DNA from 2 places in the Pokkaliibacter sp. CJK22405 genome. Region 1 is predicted to be linked to the other one. Evidence: predicted binding sites of a transcription regulator. Region 1 holds the regulator's gene; the other holds the start of a gene.

Evidence for each region. Region 1 encodes FliA, which starts transcription of late flagellar genes. Its sites were predicted from a motif close to CTAAAGTTNNNNNNNNNNCNGCCGATA; they were not measured.
Region 2: the regulator FliA is predicted to act here: its motif matches at 2,511-2,537, upstream of flgK (flagellar hook-associated protein FlgK).

What each region holds. Positions count from the first base shown of each region.
Region 1 is NZ_JBKKHQ010000008.1:68,192-79,362, forward strand. Features, by position in the region: gene flhB (flagellar biosynthesis protein FlhB) at 1-649, shown strand, start outside; gene flhA (flagellar biosynthesis protein FlhA) at 755-2,863, shown strand; gene flhF (flagellar biosynthesis protein FlhF) at 2,944-4,533, shown strand; gene ACKC9G_RS04865 (RNA polymerase sigma factor FliA) at 4,662-5,381, shown strand; gene cheY (chemotaxis response regulator CheY) at 5,464-5,856, shown strand; gene ACKC9G_RS04875 (protein phosphatase CheZ) at 5,872-6,669, shown strand; gene ACKC9G_RS04880 (chemotaxis protein CheW) at 6,681-9,005, shown strand; gene ACKC9G_RS04885 (protein-glutamate methylesterase/protein-glutamine glutaminase) at 9,038-10,150, shown strand; gene ACKC9G_RS04890 (ParA family protein) at 10,162-10,959, shown strand; gene ACKC9G_RS04895 (chemotaxis protein CheW) at 10,956-11,171, shown strand, end outside.
Region 2 is NZ_JBKKHQ010000007.1:290,672-301,842, reverse strand. Features, by position in the region: gene flgL (flagellar hook-associated protein FlgL) at 1-833, opposite strand, end outside; gene flgK (flagellar hook-associated protein FlgK) at 845-2,485, opposite strand; gene flgJ (flagellar assembly peptidoglycan hydrolase FlgJ) at 2,606-3,634, opposite strand; gene ACKC9G_RS04515 (flagellar basal body P-ring protein FlgI) at 3,645-4,754, opposite strand; gene flgH (flagellar basal body L-ring protein FlgH) at 4,771-5,451, opposite strand; gene flgG (flagellar basal-body rod protein FlgG) at 5,473-6,258, opposite strand; gene flgF (flagellar basal-body rod protein FlgF) at 6,270-7,010, opposite strand; gene pgeF (peptidoglycan editing factor PgeF) at 7,231-7,956, opposite strand; gene rluD (23S rRNA pseudouridine(1911/1915/1917) synthase RluD) at 7,987-8,961, opposite strand; gene ACKC9G_RS04485 (outer membrane protein assembly factor BamD) at 9,132-10,067, shown strand; gene ACKC9G_RS04480 (hypothetical protein) at 10,166-10,441, opposite strand; gene purL (phosphoribosylformylglycinamidine synthase) at 10,737-11,171, opposite strand, start outside.

The DNA.
Region 1 (11,171 bases):
GGTGATGGTGATTCGCTCTGATCAGGAAACGCTACTATTGATGGCGCGACAAGATGTCGATGTGTCGATTCAGAATGGTCTCGATATCATCCTGTGGGGCTTTCTTTGGCTCTCTTCATCGCTTGTATTGATTTCACTGATTGATGTGCCTTTTCAGCAGTATCAGTACATCAAGAAACTGAAAATGACCAAGCAGGAAGTCAAAGACGAAATGAAAAACTCGGAGGGTAACCCCGAGATTAAAGGCCGTATCCGTCGAATGCAGCGTGAGATGGCGTTTCGTCGCATGATGGCTAATGTGCCTAAGGCTGACGTGGTTATTACTAACCCGACCCATTACGCCGTTGCCTTACAGTATGCTGGCGGCAATCGTGCGCCAATTTTGCTGGCAAAGGGCGAGGAGCACAGCGCTCTTAAAATCAGGGAGATCGCACAGGCTCACGAGATCCCGATGCTGGAAGCGCCAGAGCTTGCTCGTGCGATTTATTACAATACTGAGCTTGATCAGGAGATTCCAACAGGGTTGTATTTTGCCGTGGCGCAAGTGTTGGCCTATGTAACCCATCTGCGTGCGTGGAAACGTCGTCAGGGGCCGCGTCCGCTGGAGCCTTCCTCTTACGAGATTCCTACCGAACTGCAACACGACTAACTGTCTGAAAATCCTTGGAAGTTACACAGGTAGAGGTGGCTTCGCGGTTGCGAGATCAGGTGTTTTGCGTATGCTAACAGTGCACTCATCTGGCATTGTTCCTTAATGGCTATAAACCGCGCGCAAGTAGTATCGACTCTGAGGTCTTTCAGCCAAGGAGGATTAGGGGTTCCTATCGTCTTGCTGGTGTTGCTGGCAATGATGACGTTGCCCATGCCGCCGTTTCTGCTCGACGTTTTCTTTACCTTCAATATTGCGCTGTCTCTGGTCATTCTGCTGATCAGCATCTACGTGCTGCGGCCGTTGGATTTTGGCGTCTTCCCCACTGTGCTTCTTGTCGCAACGTTACTGCGACTGGCGCTAAACGTGGCTTCGACCCGTGTGGTACTGCTTTACGGTCATGACGGTGGTGATGCGGCCGGTAAGGTTATTGCTGCCTTCGGTGAGGTCGTGATCGGTGGTAACTACGTAGTTGGTCTGGTGGTTTTCGCGATCCTGATGATTATTAACTTCGTGGTCGTTACCAAAGGTGCTGGTCGTATCTCGGAAGTCAGCGCCCGCTTTGTTCTGGATGCTATGCCTGGTAAACAGATGGCCATCGATGCGGATCTCAACGCGGGTCTTATTAATCAGGAGCAAGCGCAGGCCCGACGTAAAGAGATTACTCAGGAAGCTGAGTTCTACGGCTCTATGGACGGTGCCAGTAAGTTTGTTCGTGGTGATGCCGTTGCCGGTATTCTTATCCTGTTTATCAATATCATTGGTGGTTTGCTTATCGGGATGATTCAGCATGGCCTGGCCTTTGGTGATGCCGTTCAGATTTATACTCTTCTCACCATCGGTGACGGCCTTGTCGCCCAGATTCCTTCTTTGATGCTCTCCACCGCGGCCGCTGTCATCGTGACTCGTGTTAGTGCGGCTGAAGATGTGGGCGTTCAGATTGGTACTCAGGTCTTTGCTTCACCTAAAGCGCTGGCGGTGACGGCGGGGATTATGGCCATTATGGGGCTGGTGCCAGGAATGCCGCATGTTTCATTCTTAGGCTTGGCGGCAGGAACAGGAGCGCTGGCCTATATCGCGGATAAACGCAGTAAGCAGCAGGCGGAAGCCAAGGCGCTTGAGGCCCAGAAGCCGAAACAGGCGCCTTCGGAGACTACTGAGCAGCGTGAGCTGAGCTGGGATGATGTCGGCCCGTTGGACATGATTGGTTTGGAAGTGGGCTATCGACTTATTCCTCTTGTGGATAAAAGTCAGGGTGGACAACTGCTTACTCGAATCAAAGGTATTCGAAAAAAGCTTTCACAGGATCTGGGATTTCTTGTGCCTTCTGTTCATATTCGCGACAACCTTGATTTGATGCCTGGCGGGTATCGTATTGTCCTGATGGGGGTCACGGTCGGTGAGGCAGAGATTTATCCAGATAAGGAAATGGCAATTAATCCGGGGCAGGTATTCGGTACTCTGCGGGGAATTGAAACCCGTGATCCGGCCTTTGGATTGGAAGCGTTGTGGATTGAACCTGCTCAGAAAGATCATGCTCAAACCATGGGCTACACTGTGGTGGATCCGGCAACCGTGATCGCGACGCATCTTAATCAGGTAATGCATGACCACTCTGCTGAGTTGATTGGTCATGAGGAAGTTCAGCATCTTCTTGATAATCTTGCGAAAAATGCACCGAAGCTGGTTGAATCCTTGGTGCCGGGTTTGCTATCTATTAGTATTGTTCTCAAGGTGCTGCAAAATCTTTTGCGTGAGCAGGTGCCGGTTCGTGATATTCGAACGATCGCGGAAGCCCTTACGGAAGCGGCTGCTCGGACGAAAGATCCGGGTCAGCTGACATCTTTAGTACGTATAGCACTTGCTCGACTGATTATTCAAAACATTAATGGTACTCAGCCTGAGCTGCCGGTTATGACGCTTGATCCGAAACTGGAGCAGATTTTGCTTAAGTCATACCAGCAGAGTCAGCAAAATACGGAAGACGGATTAATACTTGAGCCTGGTATGGCTGAGCGACTGCAGCAGTCACTCCAGCAAGCGGCGCAAAATCAGGAAATGCAGGGTCGTCCGGCAATTCTTCTGGTGGCGGCACCGCTTCGTATGTTGATGGCAAAATTTGTCCGTTATGGTAGCCAGGTGATTCATGTGTTGTCTTATCAAGAGATACCTGAGAACAAGCAAATTACCATTGTGGCGACGGTTGGTGGTTAATTGCTGGCACGATTTTCAATATCGGGTTTTAATGGCGTAATGAGAAAACTATCCGCACGCACAAATTTCGGGGGAAGGCTTTGAAAATCAAACGCTTTTTTGCTCCCGATATGCGACAGGCAATGCGACAGGTTCGGCAAGAAGTCGGACCTGATGCCGTTATTTTGTCGAACAAGCGGGTAGCAGGCGGCGTTGAGATCATGGTGGCAATCAATTACGAGCCACCTGAAAAGTCAGAGTCTCCGCTACAGCCTGAGCCGCAGGCCCCGGCAAAACCCCCCACGGCGTATAGTGAATCTATACCTTCGGCGGCCTCCCTTCGACAGCGGGCGCATGAGCAACAGGCTCGTCAGGGAAAAATCCATGAAGGGCTTCCAACATCAGGCAAAGGTCTTGATAAAGAATCCGTAGCAGCACTGTTAAAGCGTCTTGAAAGTGAGCGAAAAGAGCGCCAACGCCAGCAGAATGGTGATCATTTACGCGTAGTGCCGGATGCTCCTGCCTCCTCCCCAATGCCATCTAAGCCTCCTTTTGAGCCCGTCTCAATGTCGCAGTCGATGGATGAGGAAGAGGGGAGTGATACTTATACTGCTCATGGCAGGCTTTCCCCAAGTGAGCCTGTCGAGCCGCCTAAGGCAACTGCTCCTGTATCCCGACAGCAGGATGTTCATTGGTCGCAGATTCCTGATCTTCCTCCTTCAGTACCTGTGCGTCAGCCAGAGCCCGTGTTCAACGAGCGATCTGATGTCATAACTTCAATGCGCGGTGAGATCGAGCAGTTAAAAGGTCTGCTTGAAAAGCAGATGAAGGCTAGTCAAAAGCCTGCAAGCTTTTCGGAGCGCAGTAAGCCTCTGCAAATACAGATTCAGACACGACTGCATAAAATGGGCTTTAATGTCGCTCTTTCGCGTCAGCTCATTAAAGTATGTGATGAGGTCTCTGAGCCTAAACAGGCATGGCGTGCTGTGCTTGCTAAGTTGGCTGGGCATCTCTCTACATACGAGAATGATGTTGTCGACGGTGGCGGGGTCTTCGCACTGGTTGGGCCAACGGGTAGTGGAAAGACAACCACCATTGGTAAACTCGCAGCCAGGTATGTGCTAAAGCACGGAAGTGCTGGCTTGGCTCTGGTTACGACAGATTGCTATCGCGTTGCTGCTCACGAGCAGCTGCGTGTCTTTGGACATATTCTTGATGTTCCTGTCAGAGTTGTGGATGAGCGTCAGACGCTCAATGAGACGCTCAAGTCTCTGCGTGACAAGCATCTTGTTCTGGTGGATACGGCCGGAATGAGCGCACAGGATGTGCATCGAGACAAACAGCTGCGCCAGTTAAGTCAGGTCAGTATGAAACTTCGTAAGTTGCTGGTACTTCCAAGTACCAGTCAGGCGCAGGTGCTGCGCTCTGCGTATCAGTCCTACCGCCCTCTTGGTCTAGAGGGCAGTGTGATCACCAAGGTGGATGAAGCCGTGAATCTTGGTGAAGTTTTGAGTGTTGTCATCGAACATGCGCTCAAAGTTGCCTATATTACAGATGGACAGCAAGTCCCCGATGATCTTTCTCTGGCAACTCAGGGGAACCTGATCAGCCGGGCAGTACATGCTATTGATAATCTGGTTCCCGCGACGGTGAATGCGCGTCCCGTCGGTGAATTCAGCAGGACAGGATAACGACGCTGTTTGGCGCCTCCTGAGTACGGTTGCTATTGACCTGTAACTGTATTCAGGTGAATTTGTGTCATCGTTGGTTAACGTAATTCGTATTTCCTGAAACTGTCCAAGTGGTTATAAGGAATCTCATGTATAACCAGTTGTATCCTTCATCAAGCCAGGATCTGGTGACTCGTTATGCGCCCTTGGTTAAGCGAATAGCGCATCACCTGCTAGCCAGACTTCCATCAAGTGTTCTGGTCGAGGACCTTATTCAGGCAGGAATGATTGGCCTAATTGAGGCTTCGCGGAAATATGATGCGAGCAAGGGAGCCAGTTTTGAAACCTATGCTGGCATTCGTATCCGTGGGGCTATCATCGATGAAGTGCGTAAAGGAGACTGGTCTCCACGCTCTGTTCATCGAAATGCGCGACGCGTAAGCGAAGTTATTCAGCAGATCGAGTCAACCTATGGTCGTGACGCCAAAGATTATGAGGTGGCGGCTGAACTCGGTGTCTCGCTGGATGAATATTACGCTATGCTTCAGGACAGCTCGTCAACGCGGCTGTTCAGTTATGAAGAAATCACCGAGCAGGAAGAGGATGGTCCCGGCGTGCAAATCGCTGGAGATTCAGAGTCTCCCGAAGCGGAGCATCAGCGGGATGCTTTTGCCGGTGCGCTGGCTAAAGCCATTGAACTGTTACCCGAAAGGGAGCGTTTAGTGTTATCGCTGTACTATGACGAAGAGCTCAATCTCAAGGAAATTGGTGCGGTTCTGGGGGTGAGTGAGTCGCGTGTCAGCCAGATTCACAGCCAAGCGGCTGCCAGGTTGCGCGCAAAGTTGTCAGGTTGGCAGCTTCAGGTATAAAACTCAGCTTGTGCAGAATTGTGAATAAACTAATTTTTAAGAGAGCTTTGGGCTCAGCCGTTGGGGCATGACGGAGGTTGCCTTGGATAAAAATATGAAGATTCTCATTGTCGATGACTTTTCAACAATGAGACGGATCATCAAAAACCTGCTGCGTGATCTTGGCTTTACCAATACGGTAGAGGCCGATGACGGCAGTACTGCATTACCCATATTGAAGTCAGGAGGCATTGATTTCCTCGTTACCGACTGGAATATGCCCGGGATGACCGGAATAGATCTTCTAAAGGCTGTGCGCGCTGATCCTAAATTGGTGCGCTTGCCTGTTCTCATGGTGACTGCAGAAGCTAAACGTGAGCAGATCATTGCTGCAGCTCAGGCTGGGGTTAATGGTTATGTGGTTAAGCCTTTTACTGCAGCTGTGCTGAAGGAAAAAATCGAGAAAATCTTTGAGCGTATTGATGCGACTTCCTAAATAAGGTGCCCCGTTATGTCCGGTGAAGAAAAAGTGGATCTGCAAGGATTTGAGCAGACCCTGTTACGGGGTGGTGAAGAGATCATGGGGCATCTGGAGCAAGGTGACTTCAGTCGAGCCATCAGTGTGATTCACCGTTTGAGCGAAGCTCGTAACGAAGCGCTGTTTCATGAAGTAGGGCGCCTGACTCGTGCTCTTCACGAATCCATCAAATCGTTTCACTCTGACTTCGAGAACAATGCTCTGGTAGCAGGTTCTGACGATGTCAAAAACATTCAGGACGCTTCCGAGAGACTGAATTATGTCATTGAGCTGACAGCGACTGCTGCGAACAAAACCATGGATATGGTGGATGTCAGTATGCCGGTAGCTGAAAAACTGGGTAATCAGGCTGAGCTTCTTCGCACTGACTGGGAAAAACTGGTCAAGCGGGAGATGGATGCCAAGGCATTCAAAGAGCTCTATATGCGCACTTCTGATTTCCTGAAAACCGTTGAGGATGGATCGAGCTCGCTTCACTCTCACCTGACTGAAATTTTGATGGCGCAAGGCTATCAGGATTTGACAGGTCAGCTGATTCGCCGCGTTATTGCGATGGTGACAGAGGTCGAAGCCAGTCTGGTAAATATGGTTCGTATGGCCAGTCAGGTCGATTTCATCTCCGGGATTACGCACGATTTCGAGCAGCAGGATCAATCTAAGAAAGAAGATCAAAAAATAAAAGGTGAAGGTCCGCAGTTGCCCGGTGGAAATCAGGATGTGGTTTCTGGCCAGGATGAAGTTGACGACCTGTTGTCTAGCCTAGGGTTCTGAGGAGTGGCCAGATGAGCTTAGAAGTGGATGAAGAGATCCTTCAGGATTTTCTGGTAGAAGCCGGAGAAATTCTTGAGCTGTTGTCAGAGCAGTTAGTCGACCTGGAGCAACGTCCTGAAGACAAGGATCTTTTGAATGCTATTTTCCGCGGCTTTCATACCGTTAAGGGTGGGGCTGGTTTCTTACAGCTAACCGCTCTGGTTGATTGCTGTCATGTGGCGGAAAACGTCTTTGACGTGCTACGAAATGGTAAACGCCACGTCACTTCTGAGCTCATGGATATCGTGCTTCAGTCGCTCGATACCGTGAACGCCATGTTTGATCAGGTTCGAAATGGTCAGGAACCCGATCATGCCTCCCCTGAGTTGCTGGAAGCGCTTGGCCGTCTGGCCGAGCCTGAAACCGCTCAGGAGGCTGCAAATGCCGAACCTCCATTGGCTTCTCTTGAAGAGGAGTTTGCCGCGGCTCAGGAAGATGAGGTCGTCGAGGAAACTTCTGATATTTCTGATGATGAATTTGAAAACCTGCTGCAGGCTATCTCGTCTGAGGATGCATCTGCGTTAGCTGCCGAGCAGAGCTCAGGCGATGATGATCTTATTACCGATGATGAGTTCGAGAATCTTCTGGATGAGCTTCATGGTACGGGAAGTGGCCCGAGTGCAGGCGATACATCAGCCGCGGAGCCAACTCGGACGCCGACAACTCAGGAGTTACTGGGTGATGCTGATCCTAACGGTGACATCACTGATGAAGAGTTTGAGGCGCTGTTAGACCAGTTGCAGGGTGGTGGAGCGGCTCCTGCGGCTGCAGAGCCTCCTAAGCCAAAAGAGCCAGAGAAAAAGTCTCCCGCGCCAGTGAGTGCCGGGAATGACGGTGATCTGATTACTGACGATGAGTTTGAGCGGCTGATGGATGAGCTTCAGGCTCAGAACAAAGGGGCTTTTGCTCATCAGGATGAAGCACCTGTCAGTGCTCCAGCAGCACAAAAACCAACAGGTGTGACCAAGGCGCCAGAAACACCATCAGCTAAAGCTACGGAAAAGCCTACGCCTAAGCCTGCTACCCCACCTAAGCCGCCAGCTCCGGTAGAACCTCCCAAAGCAGCGCCAGCCGCAGAACCAGTCGCTGCTAAAGCTGCAGATAAAGCCGCACCCGCCAATGCAGCTGCTGCTGAAACGACTGTGCGTGTTGATACCAAGCGGCTTGATGACATCATGAATATGGTGGGTGAACTGGTGCTGGTTCGTAACCGTCTGGTTCGTCTGGGGTCAAAACATATTGACGATGAGCTGGTGAAAGCCGTAGCCAGTCTGGATGTTGTCACTGGTGATCTTCAGACATCCGTGATGAAGACACGTATGCAGCCAATCAAGAAGGTATTTGGCCGCTTTCCACGCGTTGTACGAGACCTTTCACGCTCCTTGAAGAAAGAAGTTCACCTTGAGCTAGTGGGGGAGGAGACGGATCTCGACAAGAACCTTGTTGAGGCACTGGCGGATCCTTTGATTCACTTGGTTCGTAATGCTGTGGATCACGGTATTGAAAACCCTGAAGTTCGCGAGGGGGCCGGGAAGCCACGTGCAGGTACTGTGATTCTCTCTGCACAGCAGGAAGGTGACCATATTTTGCTCTCCATCGATGATGATGGCGCAGGCATGGATCCACACATTTTGCGCGCCAAGGCTGTGGAAAAAGGTGTGCTGGATGCAGACTCAGCAGAGCGCTTATCGGACTCTGAAGCCTTTAACCTTATTTTTGCACCGGGCTTCTCGACCAAGTCAGAAATATCAGATGTTTCTGGCCGTGGCGTCGGCATGGATGTGGTGAAAACCAAAATCACCCAGCTGAATGGCTCCCTGAATGTGCGCTCTATCAAGGGCAAGGGCTCACGCATTGAGATCAAGGTACCGTTAACCCTGGCCATTATGCCTACGCTGATGATCATGCTGGATGATCAGGCATTTGCGCTGCCTTTGGTGAATGTGAATGAGATCTTTAATCTTGATCTCAGTAAAACCAACGTAGTGGATGGTCAGGAAGTGGTGGTTGTTCGTGAGAAACCTCTGCCCTTGTTTTATCTTCACCGCTGGTTGGTGAGTCGCCATCGCAATGATCAGGAGTCCAAGAGCGGTCATGTGGTTATTGTTTCGATCGGGACTCAGCGTGTTGGTTTTGTGGTTGACCAGTTAGTGGGCCAGGAAGAGGTTGTTATTAAGCCTCTGGGTAAGATGTTGCATGGTACCCCAGGTATTTCGGGAGCAACGATTACTGGGGATGGCCGTATTGCCCTGATTCTTGATATCCCCAGTCTGCTTAAGTATTACGCCTCGCGCTAACAGGGTTTAGCCGAGTTTGAAGGAGTTTAGCAATGCCCATCACCGTACTGGTGGTAGATGACTCAGCGTTCTTTCGGCGTAGACTGACAGAAATTCTGGAGGCTGATAGTCGCTTCAAGGTAATAGGAACTGCTGAGAACGGGCGGCTTGCGATTGAGAAAACGCTCGAACTCCGTCCTGATGTGATAACTATGGATTATGAAATGCCGATGATGGATGGTATTTCAGCCGTTAGTGAAATCATGCGTCGGCAGCCGACTCCTGTACTGATGTTTTCTTCGATGACCTACGAAGGCGCTCGCATTACCTTGAACGCCCTCGAAGCAGGGGCCATCGACTTCATGCCGAAGAACTTCGAGGACTTGTCCCGGAATCGGCAGAAGATGGAGAGCAGCCTGCGGGAAAAAGTCTATGAAGTGGCTATGAGCCGTCGAGCGACGCCTCGTGGCGCACCTTCAGTGAGCCTGGATATCACTAAACCGTCTGCGCCTCCTGTTAAAACCGTGACGCTCCAGTCGCGAACTGGTAATGACATCAATATTCCAACCCGCACCTTTAGCCCGACAGTAGCCAAACGCTATCAGTTGGTGGCGATTGGTACCTCAACCGGTGGACCTGTTGCACTGCAAGAGGTTTTAACGAAGTTACCCAAGGACTTTCCTGCCCCTATTGTTTTGATTCAGCACATGCCAGCGGCTTTTACCAAAGCCTTTGCAGAGCGTCTTAATCAGCTGTGTCAGATTAGTGTCAAGGAAGCGGAAGATGGCGATGAGTTGCGTCCTGGACTCGCTTTATTGGCTCCGGGTGGCAAACAGATGATGATTGAGCAGCGTCAGGGTGGTCGTGTACGTATATTGCCTGGCGATGAGCGCCTTAACTATAAGCCTTGCGTTGATGTTACCTTCGGGTCTGCTGCTAAACAGTATCCGGGGAAAGTGCTGGCTGTCGTCATGACGGGAATGGGCGCCGATGGTCGTGAAGGTGCTCGTCTCTTAAAGCAGTCCGGTAGTGATGTCTGGGCACAGTCGGAGCAAAGTTGCGTTATCTATGGCATGCCTATGGCTATCGTTAAGGCTGGGTTAGCAGATGACGTGGTTGATCTGGCCGAAATCGGCCAGCGCCTGACCAAAACCGTTAAGGTTTAGGGAGCTGCATCATGCGTGTATGGGCAGTATCCAATCAAAAAGGTGGTGTAGGTAAAACCACGACGGTCGTGACGCTGGCTGGTTTACTGGCAGATATGGGCAAATCTGTTTTGTTGGTAGACCTGGATCCCCATGGATCTCTGACCAGCTACTTCCGCTATGATCCTGATCAATTAGGCGGCAGTGTCTACGATCTTTTCAAGTCTTCAGAGCAACTGGACAGCGGTCTTGCCAGCCAGTTATTACTCGATACCTCTCATCAGCGTATTAAATTGATTGGCGCTTCCACGGCCATGGCCACTCTTGAGCGTCAGGCAATGGCTCAAGAGGGGATGGGCCTGGTGGTATCGAAAGCGCTGGCGACGCTCTGGGATGATTTTGAGTATGTCATTATCGATAGTCCGCCAGTACTAGGCGTGCTCATGGTTAATGCGATGGCAGCCTGTGAACGATTGATCGTTCCGGTGCAGACTGAGTACCTTGCAATTAAGGGGCTTGAACGCATGCTCAAGACCCTGCTGCTTGTAAATAAATCGCGTAAGCGACCACTACCTTTTACTATTCTGCCGACCTTTTATGACCGCAGAACTCAGGCATCTGTGCAAAGCTTACGTTTAATTCGTAATAGTTTTCCGGATCATGTGAGTAATGCTGTGGTTCCGGTCGATACTAAATTCCGCAATGCGAGTTCTGCCGGCATCGTGCCCTCAGAAGTTGATGCAGGATCGCGAGGAGTTCGTGCCTACAACATGTTGCTGAAATCGTTGCTATCGCAAGATGAGACAGTTCAGGCTAAGGGAACATCATGAAGCGGAAGAATTCCCCTGCTTTTGCTGAGCCTAAACAGGCGCTTGAGTCTTACCTTGATGCTCTGCTGCGGGATATGCCCGCTATTGATGAGGAAGAGGTCGATGATCAGGCGAAGCCAGAGCTGGCTGAAGAAGAACTGCAAGAGCCTGAAATAGCTCCTGAAGTGGTCGCACCAGAACCTATAGTCGCTAAATCTGAACCTGCCCCTGAG
Region 2 (11,171 bases), on a different contig from region 1:
TCGACCAGACTGGCCTTGGTGGAGGTATCTGTAATATCACTGGCTTCGGCAGAACTCTGCACATCATCCGCGACATTCAGCCTGGCGCCGATACTGGATTGTGTCTGTTGCAGCTGCGAATAGGCGCTTTCCAGATTGTTCAGATACTTATCCAGATCTGCGGTCTGGGTCGGATCATTCAGTACTGTGGCAGCCTCACTGATGACATTGAGGATGTTGGTACTGTTCCCCGTGGCATTACCACTGCCATCTACTTCGTCAAAGACGAAAACACTATCGCCAGCATCACCGTTGGAAAGAGAAACGTAACTGGAAAGTGGCACTTCATTTTGACCACTGTCACCCTGATAGGAATAGGTCTGATAGGTAGTACTCAGTGAAGGGTTATCTGCAGTGAATGCTTCCGTATCGGTCGCGTGGCCTGAAAAAATATAATTTCCCGAGGAGTTTTTGGCGTTCATCAGGTCCTGCATTTCGGACAGACGCTCTTGTAACTCGGTGGCAATCGCCTGCTTGTCAGTATCATCCAGACCGCCATTACCGGCCTGAATCAGCAGGGTCTTAATGCGAAGCATCGAGGTGTTTACACTGTCGGTGATGCTTTCTTCATACTCAAGAGAGTTAACCAGTGAAGTGGTGTTTTTTTGATACTGCCCACTCTGAGCTAGCTTGCTCTCCAGCCGGCTGGCCTGAGTTGCCGCTGCGGGGTCATCCCCTGCAGTGAGCACCCTCATCCCCGTACTGAGCTGATCATTGGCTCTAGACAGCTCTTCCTGATTTTTCTGGATGGACGTCAGGCCTTGACGATAAAGTTGTTGAGAAGAAATGCGCATAACCCCTCCCCTCAGCTAATCGCAGAAATCAATGTGGCAAATGTACTTTGGGCCGCCGCGATAACCTGTGCGGCTGCCTGATAGGCTTGCTGATATTTGGTCAGATTGACCGCTTCCTCATCCTCGCTGACCGCAGAGATCGAGTCACGACGATTCTGAGCATTCTCAAGCAGAATACTGTTACTGGCCTCTGCTGCTGTTGCCTTACTGGCATAGCCGCCAACATCACCAATGATTTGTGAATACCCACCCTCGAATGTCAGTGTACCGCCATTCAGCAGCTTGGTATTTTGCAGCTCAGCCAAGGCTGTGGCATTGGTGTTATCACCATTAACACTCGTCGTACTGCCACTGGCAGCGAAGGCCAGCTCTCGCTCGCTCAACCCAGTGGTACTCACTTCACTCGCAAAGTTGTAAGTCGGACGAATCAGAAAAGTATCGCCATCACCCGGCGTACCGGAAAAGCTTAAATCCAGACCATCGACGGTAAAGTTCGGGCCGGCACCGGTGGCCACCGTGGTGTCATCACTGGCTCGGGTAATGGTGTAGTTACCGGAGGTCGCATCATAACGAACGGAATAATCGCTTGATGTCAGGGTCGAGAGATCAGAGCCTGCTGGAATCGACAAGACGCCGGAGCCTGTGCCCGTGTTATTGGAACTGGCCAAAACACGGTTAGAGACAGTGTAGCTACCAGACAGTTCTGGCTCGAACAGCGACTGACCGGCGTTACCGTCCAGATCCACACCGTTTTGCAAGGTGGAGTTCACATTCTGGGTAAACGCCATTGCCAGCTGCCCAACCTGGTTAATGGTCGGGTTAAGAATTTCATCACGGTATTCCAGTGCCCCGCCCAGGCTACCGCCACTGATTGACGAGGAAATAACCGTCTTGGAATTCCCCGCCGTAATATCGAGCTGGCTACCGTCGTATTCGCCAGAGACCACATTCAGCTGGGTGGACGTACCGCCTGAAACCAGCGCCGTGCCATTACTCAGATAAATGTTGGTCATGCCATTTTCAGCATCGGCCGTAGACACGCCGATTTGCTCGGAGAGCTGACGGATCAGTTCATCTCGCTGATCCTGCAGGTCTGCCACGCTATTACCGAGGTTCGACTGGTTGGCGATCTGCGTGTTCAGCTCAGCCAGAGAACTGGTCATATCATTAATGCTGGATACCGACGCCGTGATGGTGTCGTTCACATTCTTCTGCTGATCCACCAGAAGATCGTTGGTCTGGTTAAAAATGCTGGCAAGTTCATCCGCGCTGGAAAGCACAAGATTACGCTGAGTCGTATCCGAAGGATCGGCAAGAGCATCGTTCACACTGCCAAAGAAATTGGAGAGCGCATCACTGATTGAAGTGGTGTCGCCGGAGATCAGGCTGTCGAGGATGCTGGCAAACTGAAGCTTGGTGGAAGACTCATTGTAGACCGACGTCTGGGTCTGCAGATCCTTCACCGCGTATTGGTTACTGACACGTTCAATATCTGTATAGGTAACGCCATAGCCGGATTGCGCATACTGGTTTACGCGCTGGCGACTGTAGCCTTCAGAGTTAATGTTGGTGAGGTTATTACTGGTCACCGTGAGACCAGCCTGGCTGGCCTTAACGCCCTGGGAACCGATACTCAACAATGAACTGGACATAACTTTACTCCCCTAATGGGCAACGTATCGGCCAAGGCGCAAAAGACTTGAGCGCTGATTATCGCAGCGCCCGTTTCTATTCACTGCAACAGCTCCTGATTCAGAGCCTTCAGGCGTCACTTAGAGCGACAGCGTACTGTGCTGCAGGATTGCCTGAGACATACGATCCCCGCGAGCAATCGTACTGATCTTGCTGGCGTATTGCGGGTCTGTCGCATATCCGGCATTTTGCAGCGCCTGAACATAGCTATCGCCATCCGAGGTTTGCTGCAATGCCTGACCGTAACGACGGTTCTGGCTGAGGAAGCTCATGTAGTCAGAGAAACTTTCCTCGTAGGAATTGTAGGAGCGGAAGTACGCATTTTCGCGCACTGGCGTGCCATTTCGGTATTCCAGCGTTGAGGTCAGCGCCTTATCACCCTGCCAGCTGCTGTCCGCCTTGATACCAAAGAGGTTGTAGCTGTTAGAACCGTCTTCATTACGAATCATGCGTTTGCCCCAGCCAGATTCCAAGGCCGCCTGCGCCAGCAGATAACGGGGATCGCTCCCCATGGTGGCCGCTGCTTTCTCTGCTGCGGGATAGAGCGTAGCTACAAAGTCTTCCGGGGAATCAAAACCTTCACTGCCATCGGAAGATGTCGACGATGCACTCACTCCAGCGGTGTCAGACAACGTGCTGTTAGCGGACTGTGAACTCTGACCACTTGAAATTCGCTCCTGGCGCGCCAGAAACGCATCAATGCTGCTGTCCACCTGACGCCGGGTATCCGCCAGCCGGCTGCTCGTCAGGGTTTGACCAATTGTTGGGCCATCCGTACTGCCATTACTGCCCTTGCTCAGCTGGCGAGTCAGAAACTCAGAAAGGCCAATACCACCGGCATTGGCAATTTCCACACCCAGCTGCTGATCAAGCATGTCCTGAAAATGATTCATTTCCGGCGAGTTGAAGAGACCATCCTTATTCCAGGACTGGTCTGCTTCACGCATGGTACGAAGCATCTGGTTAATAAACAGCGACTCAAACTGCTGCGCCACTTTCTGCAGTGCTTCGGGCGAGGCATCCTTGCCATCCTTGACCTGGTTTTTCAGCGTTTGCAGCTGACCAAGGTCGGAATAGAGCTGGGATTGCGCAGTAGCCTGCCCGATCATGATAAGTACCTCAGATCACAACCAGATCAGCGTGCAGAGCACCTGACTGTTTAAGCGCCTCAAGAATCGCCATTAAGTCGCCCGGTGCAGCACCAACGCTGTTAACGGCCTTGACGATATCTTTGAGGGTGGACCCCGGAGACAGTTCAAACATGTGACCACTGCCTGCATCGACTTCAATACCGGTACGCGGTGTCACCACAGTTTGACCGCCGGAAAGCGGTTCAGGCTGATTAACCTGAGGATTTTCCGTAATGGAGACTGTCAGAGCGCCATGAGTGACAGCAACCGGTGAAACACGCACGTTTTCACCAATAACGATGGTTCCGGTTCTGGAGTTGATGATGACCTTGGCACGCTCATCACCCTCGGTGATTTCCAGATTTTCCAACACGGAGAGATAAGACACACGCTGAGAAGGATCCCGAGGCGCACGCACCCGGATGGAGGTTGCATCCATCGCTTCAGCCACACCGGCGCCCAGCAGATTATTGATCTGCTCGGTCACGTGCTTGGCCGTGGTAAAGTCGGGGCGGTTAAGATTGAACACCAGTGAGTCACCTGTATTGAAACCGGAAGCAACGGCTTTCTCTACGGTGGCACCTGCAGGAATCCTGCCAACGTTAAGCACGTTAACGGTGATCTTGGAGCCATCCTGCCCATCGACACCAAAGCCACCCACCACCAGATTCCCCTGCGCCATAGCGTAGACCTGACCGTCCGCACCTTTCAGCGGTGTCAGCAGCAGCGAACCGCCACGCAAACTCTTGGCATCCCCCAGAGAAGACACGGTCACATCAATGGTTTGACCTGGCTTGGCAAAGGCCGGTAAATCCGCATGAACGGCAACAGCGGCAATATTTTTCGACTGAGGGTTGGTGCCGCTCGGCAAAGATATGCCGAACTGGGTCAGCAGGTTCTTGAAGGTCTGCGAGGTATAGGCGGCACTACTTTTGTCACCGCTGCCATCCAGACCCACAATCAGACCGTAACCCACCAACTGGTTAGTACGGACACCGGCCACCTGAGCAATATCTTTCAGGCGCTGAGTAATTGCCGCCTGCGCCGAGGGCATGGCGATCCACAGACAGAGAAAAAGCGACAGGATACGTTTCATCATCACTCAGCTCCTGAAATCAGAATGGCCAGATCGCACTGATAAAGAAGCGACTCAGCCAGCCCATGGTTGCCGCTGCCTGCGTCTGGCCATTACCACTGTAGGTAATGCGCGCATCAGCAACACGGGTAGAAGAAATCTCATTCTCGGGTGTGACATCCTCCGGCCGAATCATGCCGGTGATGCGGATATATTCATCCCCTGTGGACAACGTCAGCCACTTCTCCCCACGCACTTTCATGATGCCGTTAGGCATCACTTCCGATACGGTGACGGCAATGGTGCCTGCCAGGTTATTGGCCTGACTGGTATCACCACTGCCACTGAAGTTGCTGGAGCCACTCAGGCTGGAGTCCAGTGACAGGCCAGCAACACCGAACTGGCTACCCAGCACGGTCGGGTTGGAGATGCTGGCAGAGGCCGACTTATCAGCTGAAGACGATGCAGACTTGCTCGACTGGGTCGTCTCTTCCAGGTTGATCACAATAATATCGCCGACCCGATGAGCACGACGATCGCCATACAGGCTCATTTCAGAACCGGCCTGATAAATGGCGCCATTGGTTTCACGAGGCTGCTGCAGATCCTGCGCAGTCACGGGCGCATACTCGGGATCATTAGGCTTGGCGTTGTTCATACATCCCGCCAGCACCAACATCAGCACGCTTGCGAAAACCGCCTGTAATGCACGCTTACTCATCAACGTCACCTGAAACTGCGCTTATAGCTGCTGTGTTACGAAGGACAGCATCTGATCCGCTGTCGATATGGCCTTGGAGTTCATCTCGTACGCGCGCTGAGTGGTGATCAGGTTTACCAGCTCTTCAGCCGCGTTAACGTTGGAAGACTCCAGCATGCCCTGAATCAGGGTGCCACGACCATCCTCACCAGGCACGCCGTCATTGGGTGCGCCACTGGCGACCGTTTCCTTGTAGATATCGCCACCCATGTCCTGCAAACCGGCCGGGTTAACAAAAGTGGTGAGCTGCAACTGCCCGGCGACCTGTGGATTCGCCGTATCGCCGTTGATCACCACCTCAACCTGGCCATCACCACTGATAGTGATCTGCGTTGCATCCGCGACGTTAATCTGCGGATCCATGGGATAGCCCGACTGGTTAACGATGTTGCCATCCGCATCCAGACTCAGGTTGCCGTCACGGGTATAGCCAATGGTGCCATCCGGCAGCAGTACCCGCAGGAAGCCATCGCCGTTAATCGCCACATCCAGCGAGTTATCCGTCGTTTCCAGATCCCCCTGAGTGAAGATCTTTTCGTTGATGCCTACCCGAACACCGCTACCGATCTGCAAACCTGAAGGCAAACGGGTGTTCTCACTGGTCAGTCCACCTGGCTGACGCTTGATCTGATAAAGCAGATCTTCAAAGTTCGGACGATCCTTCTTAAAACCTGTCGTACTGATGTTCGCCAGGTTATTCGAAATGGTTGAGAGCGCGGTCTCCTGTGCGCTAAGACCGGTCTTGCCGATCCAGAGGGATGCCAACATGGATTAACTCCTTAACTCACCTGGAGAAGCTGATTTTCTTGTTGCGCGTTCTCATCAACGGCCTGCATGACCTTGACGTTGAGCTCGTACTGCCGGGAAATCGACAGCATGTTGGTGAACTCTTCGACCGCATTCACATTACTGGCCTCAAGAAACCCTGACACCATACGCGTATTCACATCGGGGGCGGCAGGCTGGCCATTTTCCTGCTGGAACAGGCCATCCTCACCCTTAACCACATCACGGATATCGGGGTTGACCATGCGGATACGATCCACATCCGCCAGATCCGTCGGCTGATCACCCTGCGCCTGAACGGAAATAGTACCGTCGCCGCCGATGGTCACTTTGGTTGCCGGTGGCAAGGCAATCGGCCCGCCATTGCCAAGTACCGGCAACCCCTTGCCGGTACGCAAAATGCCGTTTTGATCAATATGCAGATCGCCAGAGCGGGTATAAGCCTCGGAACCGTCAGGGCGCTGAACCGCAATAAAACCGGAGCCATCCACCGCCACATCGAGGTCACGACCAGTCTCTTGCAACGCACCCTGCTCGAAGTTCGTGCCGGGGTTCTCTGTCATGCTGTACACGCGGGACGGAAAGGTCTCACCAAAGACCTGCATCGCCCGCGCCTGCTCGAAATCGCTCTTGAAGCCGCCAGTAGAAACGTTCGCCAAGTTGTTGGTATGAATCGCCTGAGCCCAGAGATTCTGCTTTGCCCCTGACATTGCCAGGTACAGTGCTCTGTCCATTGACATGGTGCCTACCTCAAAACCTTTTGAGGGGTATGAGCAAGCTACGTGCCAGCCCGGCAATCAGCAGATACAAAAAGAGTGAACTGTAAAGAAAGGGTAAAGCCTGAAGAGAAGTTACCAGCCTGATTAACACGCTGATCTGTGGCAGAGAGATGGGTGAGCAATGAAGAAGAGAACAAAAAAGCGGCCTGCTAAAGGCCGCTTTCAACCGCTGATGTCAGGAAGCCATCCAGATCAGCGAGGCCATACGGCCTGTGGTTTTATCACGGCGGTAGGAATAAAACAGATCTTCCTGCGTGTGGGTGCAGTATTCACCGCCATAAATGGCGGTAATCCCCATCGCTTCCAGTCGCTGGCGCGCCAGAAGATAGATATCCGCCATCCATTTCCCGGCCTCGCGGCCCAGCGTAAAGGCAAGACCCGCAATGGGCGCATGAGCGACAAATGCTTCACGGACCTCATCACCCACTTCAAAGGCATTCGGGCCAATGGCCGGGCCTAGCCAGACCATAATCTCGGCAGGATCGCACTCCATGGCGCTGACGGTATTTTCCAGAACGCCTTCACAGAGTCCGCGCCAGCCAGCATGAGCCCCCGCCACCACCGTTCCAGCCTGATCACACAGCAAAACCGGCAGACAGTCCGCGGTCATAATGCTCAGGACTTCACCCGCTTCACAGGAAATGCTGGCATCACCGCATCTCACCTGACCGGGTGCCAGCACCTGCGTACCATGAACCTGCTCAAGCCAGAAAGGTTCGGAGGGTAACTGCAACTCATCACAAAGCTGAGCACGGTTGGCAAACACAGCGCGAGGGTCATCACCCACATGATCGCCAAGATTAAAGCTGTCGAAAGGTGCCTGACTGACACCTCCCAGACGCGTCGTACAGACTGAGCGAACATTGATTGGCGCAGGCCAGTCGGGAAATACGTAGGACATGTCACGGCTCTCTCTGCGATGAGTTTCGGCTTATTCGTAGTGGTCAAAACCTATACGGTCAGTATCCAGAACATCAAGAAGCTGAATCAGATCCTCAGGCAAATCAATTTCCCACTCCATCCACTCACCCGTCGCCGGATGGCTCAACTCAAGACGCTTGGCATGGAGGGCCTGACGCTGAAACTGACGCAACGCATCCTGCAGCTCTTCTGTGCACCCCTTGGGAAGGCGGTTACGGCCACCGTAAAGCGGATCACCCACCAACGGATAATGGATGTGCGACATATGCACGCGAATCTGGTGGGTGCGGCCGGTTTCCAGCTTGCAGCGAATATGAGTATGAGCGCGGAATTTCTCGATCACGCGGTAATGGGTTACCGCATGCTTGCCGGTTTCCTGAGCGACGACGGCCATTTTCTGACGGTGACGGCTGTGGCGCCCCATCGGCTCATCGACGACACCGCCGCCGGTCATCACGCCCTGAACAATGGCTTCATACTCACGCCCCATGGAGCGATCCTGCAGCTGCGCGACCAGATCTGTCTGGGCCTGCAGCGTCTTTGCCACCACCATCAGACCCGTGGTGTCCTTATCCAGACGGTGAACAATACCGGCACGCGGAACATGCCCCAGCTCAGGCGCATGATGCAGCAAGGCATTCAGCAGCGTACCTTCGCTGTGGCCAGCGGCCGGATGCACCACAAGACCTGCGGGCTTGTTGAGTACCAGAATATGTTCGTCTTCATAAATGATCGGTAGCGGAATATCTTCGGCTTCCCAGCGCTCCTGAACCTCCAGGATCGCCTCCAGCGTCAGCCATTCACCGCCGAGCAACTTCTCGCGGGGTTTGCAGGTTTTGCCATCGACGAGCAGCGCGCCTTCCTTGATCCATTCCTGCAACCGGGAGCGGGAATAATCCCCGAAAAGCTCTGCCGCGACCTGATCCAGTCGCATTCCACCCGAAGAGACGGGCACTTGCTCTCGGTGCTTGATTGTTTCACTCATCTGGCTTACTCAACCTGCCTGATTACCGGGCCTGCTCCGTCGGAGGGGCCGCTGAAAAGGGGGCAAGTATAGCTGCTTATTCGGCCTTATTCAGCTCGCGCACTGTACACCAGATGGAATCCCGCTAGAATAACGGCCTCAAAGTCACTGAACGCGGCAATGGTAACCTGATGCGACAAGGTAAACTCCTGCTAGCTGTCGCCATGGCAACTGCCCTGGCAGGCTGCTCAGCCCTAGCACCTAAAGAGCCAGACTATTCTGAGCAGGTGATGTACGACAAGGCCACCACTGCACTGGATGACGCCCTCTGGGATCAGGCAGCTGACTGGTATGAAAAACTCGAAGCACGCTATCCCTTCGGTCGTTATTCCGAACAGGCCCAGCTTGAACTGATCTACGCCTACTACCGGGATGGCAAGGAAGACGAAACCCGCGCAGCAGCGGATCGCTTCATCCGTGTTTACCCCAACAGTAACTATATCGACTACGCCTACTACGTTCGCGGACTCACCGCCTTCGAGCAGGATCAGAGTCTGATTTCCCGCTTCCTGCCCACTGATGAAACCGAGCGTGACCCCGGTGCTGCGAAAGACTCCTACAACGATTTCGCCACACTGGTTCGTCTCTACCCCAACAGCCCTTACGCTTCCGATGCGAAAAACCGCATGGTCTATCTGCGTAACCGTCTGGCCCGCTATGAAATCCACGTAGCCCAGTACTACATTAAGCGTGGCGCTTATCTGGCGGCGGCAAACCGTGGTCGCTATGTGGTGGAGAACTTTCAGGAAACGCCTGCCGTCTCTGACGCACTGGCGGTGATGATCGTTTCTTACAATGCGCTGGGTGAGGAAAAGCTGGCCAAGTCAGCGCAGGATGTTCTTGATCTGAACTACCCGGGCTACAGCAAAAATATTCTGGATGAAACCAGCATTATCGATAAGTACTCCTTCGGCGTATTCCGTAAGTCTGATGCCAAGCCTGACTTCTCGACGGAAGTGAAGGCCAACACTCAGGCGCCTGCCAAGCCTGCAGTTGAGACACCGGCTGCATCCGGCAACGAAGAAGAAGACCGTTCCTGGTTCCAGCGCATGACCGACTGGTTCTGAGCCTGAGAACAGAAAACAAAAAAGGGGATGCTTATCATCCCCTTTTTTTATTGCGGCTTTACTGAGTACTGATCACCCACCAGAGCCTGATTCACACATTAATACTGCTGCGAATCCGAATCTTCTGACTCTTCTTCTGACTCGATCACATTGCCATCGTCATCGTAGTCACTACCATCATCACCCATAGTGAAACCTTCAAGGTTATCCTCGGTATCGCTATCGGTGGTTTCGTCTTCCTCTTTGCCCTGTGGCTTGGCAGGTGCATAGACAGGAACGAAGGTACGAAGACCTGTACGTTTCTCTGACTTGCCGCCCTTACCTTCCTGTTTCAGGCGCTCTAACTGAGCCTGCAAGGAACCAAAAGTGCTCATGCTTCCCCCTCATCGTCTCTACACCCACTCACAGATCCAAGTCCGCTAAGTATGATCAGAGACCACATCTTGTCCAATATCACTTACGACTACCCAGACCAGATCAGGAGTCACGGCCACAATCTCCTTGCTTACCCGCAATCTGTTTTGGTCCGGCGCTATAGTATGGGCTGGAATCAGAGTCTCAAGCCCAACCGGTAAAAAATTCTGTTCTGAGAAACGCAATTTTATCCGCGCAATAAAAAAGGTGGAGCAGCCAGCGCTACTCCACCTTATATGTTGGCGAAAATCCGGATTAGTTCACCCAGGCACGCGCATTTCTGAACATACGGATCCAGCTACCGTCTTCCTGCCAGTCATCAGGACGCCAGGAATGCTGAGCAGCACGGAATACACGCTCAGGGTGCGGCATCATGATAGTCACGCGGCCATCTGCAGAAGTGATGCCGGTGACACCTTCTGGTGAACCGTTCGGGTTCGCCGGGTACATTTCTGTCGGCCGACCGTAGTTGTCGACATAACGCAGCGCCACGTGACCTTTACCCTGCAATGAGGCCAGATCACCTTGCTTGAATTCGGCAAAGCCTTCACCATGCGCTACCGCGATTGGCATGCGAGAACCGGCCATTCCCTGCAGGAATACAGAAGGTGATTGCTGCACTTCCACCATGACCAGACGCGCTTCAAACTGCTCAGACTGGTTACGAACAAAGTGCGGCCAGTTGGCGGC